DNA from 2 places in the Neobacillus sp. S1115 genome. Region 1 is predicted to be linked to the other one. Evidence: riboswitches for the same ligand, from Rfam matches in the RefSeq annotation. Region 1 holds a riboswitch; the other holds the start of a gene.
What was found. Region 1 has a riboswitch for S-adenosylmethionine ahead of ACZ5B7_RS06610 (methionine ABC transporter ATP-binding protein). Riboswitches for the same ligand answer to the same signal wherever they lie in the genome.
Positions count from the first base shown of each region.

Region 1 (6,065 bases):
TTTTCCGTGGCAAAAGTTGGACTGCGCCTTCAACAGAAATTTTTGAAAAAAAAGGATTGGGAATTGCATCTGTCCTATTTCACTATGGGATTATCTTTGCTTTTGTTGGACACGTAATGGGCGTATTAATTCCACTACGTGTATACAATGCACTCGGAGTCAAAGACCATATCTATCATTTCTTTGCGATAGCAGGAGGTGGTCTTGCGGGTCTCATGGTGGTAATTGGGCTAGTTTTGATGCTGATTCGAAAATTCAATTCACCAAGGGTTCGTGCCCATACTACCGGGACAAGTTATTTCACCATCATATGGCTTATATTAGTTGCAGGGCTTGGGGCATATATGACGATCGTCTATAATACAACCGTAGGGGCATACGAATACCGTTTATCAATCGGACCATGGTTCAGAAGTTTGTTCACATTCCATCCAAGGTCGGATTTAATGCTTGGGGTGCCCTTGCTCTTTAAAATTCATATCATTGTAGCGTTTATTTTATTTGCTGCTATCCCATTTACAACTCTAGTCCATATGTTCAGTTTTCCATTAAGGTATCCTTCACGTGCTCCGCAACAGTACCGATCAAGAAATGGTTATAATAAGAATAGCAGGTAGAACTAGTTTAAGAAGGTTTTGCCTTACCTGATATAACCGTTCTTTTTTAAGAATTAACAATACAACAATAAAAGCAGTGCATTTCACAACTGAAAACTGCACTGCTTTTCCATGTTAATTTATCTACTTGATAAAGCCTTGTTATGATAGGACTCATTCATTTAATAAATTTGTAAATCTTAAGTCTCTTTTGTTTCATTTAACTCATCAATTAGCTGTTTTGTCCTCTTCGCATTCCCTTCCGCAAAGTTTTCTAGACGTTCTTTTAGCTCATCATCGTCATGAACCCGTTCGGCGGTAATTAAATATGTACGCATCAAATCTTCTTCTATTTCTAGAGAATCTTTGAGAACCGCTTCTAGATTTTCCTTTTCTTCATTTCCTTTAAAAAAACCCATCTGGCATCCTCCTTTTTATCATAGGATTCACCATTAGGCTATTGTATATCCAACATAAAAAGGATATGGAATTAAAATCCATATCCTGCTTTGCTGACAATTATTTTTTCATCCAAGATGGTTTTCCAAAACCCTTGAATTGGTCATCAATCACTTTTTCAAAATCTGCTGATTCAACAACAGCTTTAATATCTTTTGATAACTGTGAATCCTTGTTGGAGGTTTTTACTGCGACAATATTACGGTAATTGTCTGCCATGTCTTCTAGAGTTAATGCATCTAACAGATTCATTTTTGCAGCAAGAGCAAAATTTCCAGGTACAGCAGCTAAATCTGCACTTTCAACAGAGCGTGGAAGCTGGCCTGCTTCGATTGGCTGGAACTTAAGGTTTTTCTTGTTTTCAGCGATGTCTTTTTCAGATACTTTTAGTGGATCCGCATCTGCTTTGATAGTGATAAGTCCTGCATCACGAAGTGTGTTCAAAGCACGTGCTGCATTTGTCGGGTCGTTTGGAAGTGTAACAGTTGCCCCTTCTTTTACATCTTTAATCGATTTTATTGTGTTTGAATAAATTCCCATTGGTGCAGTTGGCACAGAAATAAGTGCTGTTAAATCCATGTTGTTTTCTTTCGCGAAATTTTGAAGGTAAATCGTGTGCTGGAAAAGGTTTGCATCGATATCGCCATTGTTTAATGCTTTGTTTGGCTGGATATAGTCACTGAATTCAACAATTTCAACTTTGTAGCCTTTTTTCTCTAGGCCTGGTTTAATCGCTTTTGTTACCATGTCGCTATATGGGCCGGCAGTCGCGCCTATTTTAATTTCTTTTGATTCTGTTGCTTTCTCTTTTCCACTGGCTGCTTTTTCAGTGTTGCTACCGCAAGCAGCTAGTGCAAAGACTACACAAAGTAATAGAATGCTTGTTAACCATTTTTTCATAATAATTTCTCCCCTTTATTTATCTTCTTTTATCTACAACTTTGGCGATATAGTCACCAAGAAGCTGAATGACCTGAACTAAAATAATTAAGATTAAAACTGTTGAAATCATAATGGTATTGTCGTACCGGTAATAACCGAAGCGAATCGCCAAGTCTCCAATACCGCCGCCGCCGACTGTTCCGGCCATAGCGGAAAATCCTACTAAACTGATGAGTGTTAAAGTGACACCTGAGATAATGCCGGATCTTGCTTCAAGTAATAGGACATCTTTTATAATCATCCACGGGGTTGCCCCGGCGGCAATAGCTGCTTCGATTACTCCTTTATCAATTTCTCTCAATGCATTTTCAACAATCCTTGCAAAAAACGGAATTGCCGCAACCGATAGCGAAACACTGGCGGCAGTTGGGCCTATGGTAGTCCCTACGAGTATGTTTGTCAGTGGGAGCAATGCCACCAATAATATAATGAAAGGAATCGACCGGACCATGTTGACAATAAAACCCAGGACATTCTGGACGGCTCGATTTTCCATAAACAATCCTTTATCGGTTATGTAAAGCAATATCCCAACCGGCAATCCGATTATCGTCGATACGACCAACGAAATCGCAATCATATAGATGGTTTGAAAAAATGCTTTATTAATATCCGGAATAAGCTCCATCAGATGTGCAAAATCAAAGCCCATTGTGTAACACCTCCACCTGTGCTGCCCGGTTCTCAATGTATTGAAGGGCTTTTTGGACTTCTTCTTTTTGTCCCTTTAGCTCCATTATGAAAATACCAAGCGGCAACTCTTGAATGTATTCAATCGAGCCATGGAGGAAATTCCCTTTTACGTTAAATTGTTGAAGAGTATCAGAAATGACTCCCTCTCCCGCCACCTTACCTTTAAAGGTAACTTTTATTATTGGCCCCTGGCAGCTTTTTAGAATGACTTCCGGGATTTCAAGGGTCACGACACTCTCAATAAATTCTTTTGTAAGTTCTGTATGCGGGTTGGCAAAAATATCATATACCGAACCTTCCTCCACAACTCGTCCTTCCTGCATAATTGCCATCCGGCTGCAGATTTCTTTTACAACATCCATCTCGTGAGTGATCAATACAATGGTGATGTTAAGTTCTTTATTGATTTTTTTCAATAGATTGAGTATCGACTTTGTTGTCGTAGGGTCAAGTGCAGATGTTGCTTCGTCACATAAAAGCACCTTCGGATTATTTGCGAGAGCCCTTGCAATACCGACTCGTTGTTTTTGACCACCGCTGAGTTGGGATGGATAGACATCACGTTTATCAGAAAGGCCGACCATTTCAAGGAGTGCCTCTACTCTAATTTTAATTTGTTCTTTTGGCATGTTGGCCGCTTTTAAAGAAAACGCAATATTCTCGTAAACCGTTTTTTGACTGATTAAATAAAAGTGTTGGAAAATCATACCAATCTTAAGCCTAGCTGAACGTAGTTGCTCGCCTTTAAGGGAGGTAAGGTTTGTGCCATCAACCATAATACTTCCCGATGTGGGACGTTCTAATAGATTAATACATCTGAGCAGGGAGCTTTTTCCGGCGCCTGAATAGCCGACAATACCAAAGATTTCACCTTCCTGGACGGTTAGTGAAACATTGTCAACACCTTTTACTTCACCCTTTTTTGTCTTATAAATTTTACTAAGGTTCTTTATTTCAATCATACTGATTACCTCATTTTTCCGATATCTAAACTAGACTTTATACCCAAACAAAAAGCCCCATTCATTCTGAAAGGGGCGTCGAAATTAAATAGAATTTCGGCTTATCTTTCAGAATGATAGTACAGTCATTCTGCAGGAATTGGCACCTTCCCAATCGGGGGTTGCCGGACGTCATCGGGCCATGTCCCTCGGTCGCTCTGGATAAGAAAATTAAATTAACAAATAATTAAGTTATATTAAGATAGTACAAATCTATTTTTGTTTTGTCAATCATCTAAATTATAGCGCAATTTACCCGATAGCGTTTTCAATATTGTCATATCAACTTATTATTAATTTAAAAATTTTTTTATTCGATTAGAAAAGAGCTTTTCGCATGAAAAGCTCTTTGTGCATAACATTAGGCTAGAGCACCAGCAACATCATAGTTATGAATATCAATTTCCAATTGTTTTCCGAGTGCTAGTTTAGCGAGTTCTGCCCCTAAGTATGGTCCGCTGGTTAATCCTGATGAACCGAGACCATTGGCTAATAAGATTCCTTCATAATTCGGAATAGCTCCAATAATGGGAAGAAAACCGGGAGTAAAAGGACGAAAACCTACCCTAGTTTCCAATATCATTCCACTGGCAAGTCCTGGAGCAACTGCCAAAGCTTTATTTAAGATTTCTTGGACACCTCCAGCCGTTACCCGATTATCAAATCCAGCATCATTTTCATGAGTTGCTCCAATGACGACACGCCCACCTTCAAAGGATAGAATATATTGATCGGATGGTGGCATGATTACAGGCCACGAATTTGTGTCCATATCTTGCATATGTAGATGTATGATTTGCGCCTTTTGTGGCCTTACCAAAAATTCAACTCCCAGCGGATCCAAAAGTTCCTTTGCCCACGCTCCTGCAGTGACTATGACTTGATCAGCAAAAAATGACCTATCTGATACTTTAACTCCTTGGACTTTATTATCACTACTAATTAATGAAGCATCCCCTTTAACAACTTGGGCTCCATTCTTGACTGCGGCGTCTACAAGCGCAGTACGCAATGCTCGGCCATTTACACGTGCCCCGCCACTAACATAAACCGCGCCATATTCATTGGACAACGGCGGAAAAAGTCGATTCGTTTCAGTTGGAGATAAAATTGTTATTTCGCCGATTTCGGGAGCATCCTCCCAACGGGTCCGTGCCCGTTCTGCCATCTTTTCCAACTTTGCTGGATCAGTGTGAATACTTAATGCCCCAACTCGTTTATAACCCGTATCTTTTTCCCCATCTGCTTCTAACTGAGCTATTAATTCTGGATAATACCGGGCTCCACCTTTAACCAACTGGTACCAGGCTTTATTACGCCGTTGGGACAACCATGGGCAAACAATCCCCGCAGCTGCGTCAGTGGCTTGACCGGGGACATGCCGGTCCACTATGATAACCTCGGCCCCCCATTTTGCAAGGTGATAAGCAGTGGATGCTCCGAGTATTCCTGCCCCAATTACAATTACCTTTTGCATAACTCACCTCAATACAAAAACTCAGTCTTACAGACTGAGCAAAGTAGATACTATATATATTACAACAAATACACTACTGCTTTAAAGTTCCTTTGTGCGCTGCCTTCTCTCCATTACTTGCTCACACACCATATTATACATAATCTCAACACCTTTTTCAGATGCTTCGAAGTTAAAGGCATTTTCAACATCAATCCCAAGACAGCCCGCTTCTTCCTTAGCATCGATGTTTGCCCCCAAAAAGATAAACTCCCAATTATATTTCTCCTTTTGGTGCTTGATGAGTTCCTTCACTTTTGTATAGGAAAATTCACTACTTGCGTTTTCCATTCCATCAGTCGTGATCACAAATATTACCTTACCGGGCTTATCATTTTCAGGAGTTGTGGATAACCGATATCCTACGTCAAGAATGGTTTTCCCCACTGCATCCAACATTGCCGTCATACCTCTTACGTAATAATCCTGATTCGTAAGTTCAGCCTTCTTTGCCTCAATTCCATTCCACAGTATTTCATATTGGTCATCAAATAAAACGGCTGTAACCAACGTATCCCCCTCTAACTTCCTCTGCTTTTCAATAAGCCCGTTAAACCCGCCAATCGTATCACTTTCAAGGCCTGCCATCGATCCGCTTCTATCCAGCAAAAAAATAATCTCCGTTAAGTTTGTATTCATTACTATCATCCTTTCAATATTGTTTATAAAATAATAATAGGGTATTAAATTTAGGAGATGGTCGCCTCTCAAGCGACATTTATGGGGGGAAAATTATGCTGGACAAACACTTACTAGTAGAATTGCAGGAATACGTTGAAAAAAACTTAAACTTCCTTACTTACTCCATGATGGAGTCTAATGAAATACATAGTCTCGAATTAGAGGATTTTATCAAAA
Region 1 is NZ_AP038275.1:1,357,198-1,363,262, reverse strand. Features, by position in the region: gene narI (respiratory nitrate reductase subunit gamma) at 1-617, shown strand, start outside; gene ACZ5B7_RS06625 (hypothetical protein) at 797-1,015, opposite strand; gene ACZ5B7_RS06620 (MetQ/NlpA family ABC transporter substrate-binding protein) at 1,116-1,955, opposite strand; gene ACZ5B7_RS06615 (methionine ABC transporter permease) at 1,975-2,649, opposite strand; gene ACZ5B7_RS06610 (methionine ABC transporter ATP-binding protein) at 2,639-3,652, opposite strand; SAM riboswitch class I at 3,751-3,860, opposite strand; gene ACZ5B7_RS06605 (NAD(P)/FAD-dependent oxidoreductase) at 4,053-5,168, opposite strand; gene ACZ5B7_RS06600 (vWA domain-containing protein) at 5,250-5,846, opposite strand; gene ACZ5B7_RS06595 (hypothetical protein) at 5,942-6,065, shown strand, end outside.

Region 2 (6,065 bases), 2.4 Mb from region 1:
GAACGAACTACTACAAGGTTGGCTGGAACCACGTCACTGCCTTCAAAGGCAATACCATATTTTCCAATATCAATGCCGCCTTCTAATGCATAGTTAGTATTAATGGCAACCGCATCACCTTCACCGTTTTCGAAGGAAGATGCTAATAATTTTGCTTCAATTAATTTAGGGAACTTCAGGTTCTTTGGATTTTCAACGATATCATCTATTCTTGCGTTTGCACCAACGCCTTCTTTAAGCTTGATTAATCCAGCCTTTTCAAAAATCGGCAGGATACGGCCGTGGTCGCTTAAAGAATCACTCATAATAATGGTTGCACCATTTGGAAGATCTTTTAGACTTTTATACTTTTTTGAGTAAATGCCGATTGGTTCTTTATGAACCCCGCCCACACTGACAAAATCAAAATCTTTATTTTCTTTCATCTGCAGATCTAAATACCCAGGTGTTTGGAAATAGTTTGCATCTATTTCTTTATCCTTTAATGCTACGTTTGGCAGAATATAGTCTTGGAAAACTTGAATTTCCAAATCAATACCTTTTTTCTTCAATATTGGCTTTGCAGCTTCAAGTACTTCTGCGTGTGGTACAGCAGTTGCACCAACAACTAATTTTTTGTTCCCATCTTTATCTGCTGAATCATTTTTTGCACCGCCGCAGGCCGCTAAGGCAAATACGGTAAACGCAATGAAGATCAAACCCAGAACTTTTTTCATTTTTTACTCCTCCTGTTAACGTTTATCTGTTCTCTTTGTAAAATAATCTCCAATAAATTGGATAATAAAAACTAAGATTAAAATAGCAATTGTTGCCACTAATGTAACCATTGGCCTGTTGCGTTGAAAGCCTTCTAGATAGGCAAAATGGCCAAGTCCACCAGCTCCAATGACCCCAGCCATTGCAGTGAAACCAACAAGTGAAATCGCCGTAACGGTAATCCCAGAAATTAATGCTGGCAAGGATTCTGGTATTAATACCTTAAAAATAATATGTCCATGTGTTGCACCCATTGATTGGGATGCTTCAATCACACCTTTATCAATCTCCCTAAGGGCGATTTCCACCATTCGAGCATAAAACGGAGCTGCTCCAATAATCAGTGCCGGCAGTGCAGCATTGGCACCGAGCATTGTCCCAACGAGAACTTTAGTAAAAGGGATTAATAAAACAATTAAGATAATAAAGGGAATGGATCTAAAAATATTTACAAAGCCAGCAATAATAATGTTTACTCCGCGGCTTTGCCATATGTTTCCTTTACTCGTTAGAAATAGCAGCAGGCCAAGCAGCAAGCCCAAAATAAATGTCGCAAGGACCGAGATGGCGGTCATATAGATCGTTTCACGTGTTGCCAGTAACAGCTCATCCCACTTAACTAATTCCATAAAGTCAGCCATTACTGATCACCTCCACGCCCACTTGCTGCGAGTGAATATAATCGATGGCTTTCTGAATTTCATTAGCTTGGCCATCCAAATGAATAAATAATGTTCCATAAGACCCGTTTTGCGTATGAGAAATATTCCCTTGGAGAATATTTACTACGACATCAAAATCACGAATCACACGTGTGATTAATGGCTGTTCTGTTGCTTCCCCAAGAAACGATAGTTGAATGACCTTTCCATGCGGATAGCGCTCTAGCAAATGCTCTGCTGTTTCCTTTGTTTTTTCCGGTTCGGTTACCTGCTGGACAAACCGTTTCGTAATCGGCTGCTGAGGGTTTTTAAATACATCAAGCACCGGACCAAGCTCCACAATCCGCCCACTTTCCATGACCGCTACTCGATGACAGATTTTCCGGATGACATGCATTTCGTGAGTAATCAGCACAATCGTTAAGCCGAATTGTTTATTGATATTCACTAAAAGGTCGAGAATAGAGTCTGTTGTTTGCGGGTCGAGCGCTGATGTTGCCTCGTCACATAACAGCACCTTTGGGTTATTGGCAAGGGCCCGGGCAATCCCGACCCGCTGTTTCTGCCCGCCGCTCAACTGTGAAGGGTAGGCGTCACCTCTGCCCTCAAGGCCAACTAACTTGATCAACTCTTCAACTCGTTTTTTCCTTTCCGGTGCGCTCACACCGGCAATCTCTAATGGAAAAGAGATATTTTCGCTAACTGTTCTTGACCAAAGTAGATTGAAGTGCTGGAAAATCATGCTGATTTCCTGACGGGCTTTTCTAAGCTCTGCACCCTTTATTTTTGAAATCTCCCGGCCAGCCACGTTGACAGTTCCACCCGTAGGCAGCTCAAGGCCATTTAACATGCGGATTAAGGTACTTTTACCAGCCCCGCTATATCCGATCACACCAAAGATTTCTCCTTCTTTTATATCCAGGTTTACTTCATCAACAGCTTTTAACTGTCCCTGCTTGGTAGAAAAAATCTTTCGTACATTTTTAATGGAAATCATTGAATCACCTACTTCTTGTCCTTATTATAGGATTTGATAATTTTCATGAAAGAATTCTATTTTAGTAAAATAAAAAGCCTCTCTGCAAAGGCAGAAAGGCATCATTATTAAATGAATCCTTTCTCCCATCTTTCAAAGCCGCAGGCTTTGTGTGAATTGGCACCATTTCAATAAAATTGACGGTTGCCGGGCTTCATAGGGCACATCCCTCCACCTCTCTTGATAAGAGCAAAAGCTATCCTATATTTAATTATACATGCATTAATACTATTATTATGAAAGTAATAGTATCACGGTTAGATAGTAGTGTCAACGACAAAATTCTACATTTTCAAAAAACTATTTAAGGAAAATTTAGGCATTGGTTTTTAAAGATGTTAAGCCTGTTGCAGCTTCGATTGCGTCCTCTAAATCTTCCACTAAGTCCTCAACATTTTCGATTCCAATGGATAGACGGATCAAGTCCTCAGAAACACCCGCTGACTTTAATCCTTCCGCATCCAGCTGCTGGTGTGTGGTGCTTGCTGGGTGGATAATTAAGCTCTTGGCATCGCCGACATTAGCCACGTGCGCCCATAGGGTGATCGCATCGATTAATTTCGCACCGGCTTCTCTTCCGCCTTTAATGCCAAATACAACCATTGAACCAGCGCCCTTAGGTAAATATTTTTGTGCCAATTCATAGTCAGGATGTGATGGATGCCCCGGATAAGAAACCCATTCAACCGCAGGATGATTATGCAAGTATTCCACTACCTTTTTGGTGTTGGCGACATGCTCTTTCATCCGTACATGAAGCGTTTCTAACCCAAGAACAAACTGGAATGAGCTTTGCGGGCTTAAAGCCGGCCCCATGTCGCGGAGAAGCTGTACGCGTGCTTTAATAATATAAGCAACTGGTCCAAGTGCCTCTGCATAAACAAGGTCATTATAGCTGGAGTCTGGCGTTGTTAAGCCAGGGAATTTCGGTGAATTCCAATCGAACTTGCCTCCGTCGACAATAATGCCCCCTGTAGTTGTTCCATTACCTAATATCCACTTGGTTGCGGAGTGAACGACGATATCAGCGCCATGCTCAATTGGACGGCACAAGTATGGTGTTGCAAAGGTATTGTCCACGATAAGAGGAACCCCTGCTTCATGAGCAATATTGGCTACTTTTTCAATATCCAGGATTCTTAAGCTTGGGTTGCCGATCGTTTCAGCGAAAACAGCTTTTGTTTTTTCCGTAATGGCGGCACGGAAGTTTTCCGGATTCTCTGGGTCGACAAACTTCACATTAATCCCGTATTTAGGCAGGGTCACTGCAAATAGATTATACGTTCCACCATATAGATTGGATGCAGCAACAATCTCATCACCCGCTTCGGCAATGTTTAAGATGGCCAATGTGATGGCAGACATACCGCTTGCCACTGCCAGTGCGCCAACGCCGCCTTCTAGAAGCGATACTCTTTCTTCAAAAACAGTTGTCGTTGGATTGTGAATCCGTGTATATATGTACCCAGGTTCCGCTAACGCGAATAGATTGGCGGCATGCTCTGTGCTTTTGAATTGGTAGGCGTTATTTTGATAGATAGGTAGCGCCCGTGCTCCTGTTACAGGGTCTGGTGAGAGTCCACCGTGAACACTTAATGTTTCAAACCTTAACTTCTTTTGTTTTTCTGACATAGTTCTTATTCCCTCCCAATATAAAAATAAAACCCATGCTTCCTATAAGAAGATGGGGGTTCTCCGCTCTTCTTATCTTTCAGAGCCCGTTTGCTCTGCTGGATTTAGCACCGTGTGGTCCACCGGTTGCCGGGCTTCAACGGGCCAGTCCCTCCGCCGCTCTTGATAAGAATGTATATTTAGTTTGCTGTTCGTTGCTTGAATATTCTAAAAAAATAATACCTGAACTTTAATTCCGAGTCAATACCTTTGATTAAATTATTTTGGCAAGATTTGTCTGACCTTTAGTTAAATAAAATAGTGATTCCAGTAGTAATATGGTCCTTAGTGCGCCTTTTACGTTCAGGGCGCCATTCCGTTGCAGTACCCTTAATCTTTCTTGCCCCCCGAGAAGTTGCTTTAGTTCTTGCGGGCCGCCGTGGATTTGGCAATTTGCCTGATCCGAGTGTGAGTCATAGAGGGCGAATATTTCCCCGTTTTTAATAACCAGTTGAACCGATTGCTGTTCGGTGGTGCTTAGGCTAATCCTAAGTTCTGCGTGCTGAATTAGCGGAAGAATATGGCCTTGGTCTTTTAATGTTTTTAAAAAGCTATTAACCTCTTCTATCATTTTAATCACTCCGGAATCCACGTCTATACCAATTACTATTCAGCAGCGATTCGCCTATTCCTTTATGAATTGCTCGACATTATCTTCGGACGGGTGGGGAAATATTAACATTTCCCGAGAAATATGTCGGACTATGCTGGATGCTGGTAATGTTAACAAAATATTCATACATTCTAATTTGCGTTTCAGTAAGTTGAAGTAAAATTGGATATGGGTATTTTTAATTATTTGAGAGGATGCGGACTATGCCTATACCAAAAAAATCGCGCGGAGTACCAAAGGAGTTGCTTATGTTACGTGCCTTAAACCCGCGTATGGCACTTGCTGATACAGACAGGAGAAAGTATTACAGTATTACTCTCTTGAAAAAGGCTATCAAGGAGAAGTGATGTTTGATGCTATTACCGAAGGATTGAAGAATAACTGCATCGTATTAAATGACTTGCTCTTTAAATTGAAAGGAAAATACTTTCAAATCGATACTATTATTATTTTTCAAAAAACAATTTACCTGATTGATGTTAAAAATTTTGAAGGAGACTATATTTATAAATCTGATCCCGACCGTTTTTGTAAAAATGATACCGAAATTGACGACCCTATCCTTCAATTAATTCGGAGCGAGTCAAAGCTGCGGCAGCTTCTCGACGAATACAGATTTAATTTGCCGGTTGAATCCTACGTGGTTCATATTAACCCCACGTTCGCCTTATACAATGCTCCTCAAAACAATCATGTTATTTACCCAACACAACTCAATCGCTTCATAAGAAAATTAGAAAATATCCCATCAAACCTTAATGGTGGCCATGAGAGATTGGCAGACCTGTTAATTTCTCTGGATCAAGGTGATTATCCAAATGCTACAAAGCCCGCTTATAGTTATGAGGAACTGAAAAAGGGTCCTTATTGTCAGCAGTGCAGCTCATTTTCTGTTTCTGTTGGGGAGAGGAAAATGGTTTGTAATACGTGTGGTTGTCAGGAGAAACTGGAGTCTGTAGTGCTGCGCAGTGTTGGGGAGTTAAGGTTGCTTTTTCCTGAGTTTAAGATTACGACGAATTTGGTGTTTGAGTGGTGCGGGGGTGTTTTTTCTAAGAAAATGATTCGAAGGGTTCTTAAGGAAAACTACAAACTAATAGGACATGGTCAATGGTCGTTTTTTGAGTAAATAATTACCTTTTTGGGTATTGGGGGATAATAAGTTTACGGCTAGGGCACCCATTCCTTTTATTGGTTACCTTTCCCTTTGGATTTACAGCGGGTCGGGCGCCCATATCCCCTATTGGTTACCCCTCCTCTTGGTTTTGCGTCGGACCGGGCACCCATTCCCTTTATTGGTTACCCTTCCTCTTGGTTTTACAGCGGTTTG
Region 2 is NZ_AP038275.1:5,173,608-5,179,672, forward strand. Features, by position in the region: gene ACZ5B7_RS25455 (MetQ/NlpA family ABC transporter substrate-binding protein) at 1-716, opposite strand, end outside; gene ACZ5B7_RS25460 (methionine ABC transporter permease) at 732-1,397, opposite strand; gene ACZ5B7_RS25465 (methionine ABC transporter ATP-binding protein) at 1,390-2,415, opposite strand; SAM riboswitch class I at 2,538-2,644, opposite strand; gene ACZ5B7_RS25470 (O-acetylhomoserine aminocarboxypropyltransferase/cysteine synthase family protein) at 2,770-4,086, opposite strand; SAM riboswitch class I at 4,156-4,258, opposite strand; gene ACZ5B7_RS25475 (SCP2 sterol-binding domain-containing protein) at 4,340-4,696, opposite strand; gene ACZ5B7_RS25480 (nuclease-related domain-containing protein) at 5,085-5,864, shown strand.
Region 2: linked by a shared signal. The riboswitch ahead of ACZ5B7_RS25465 (methionine ABC transporter ATP-binding protein) and the one ahead of ACZ5B7_RS06610 (methionine ABC transporter ATP-binding protein) in region 1 are both predicted to bind S-adenosylmethionine.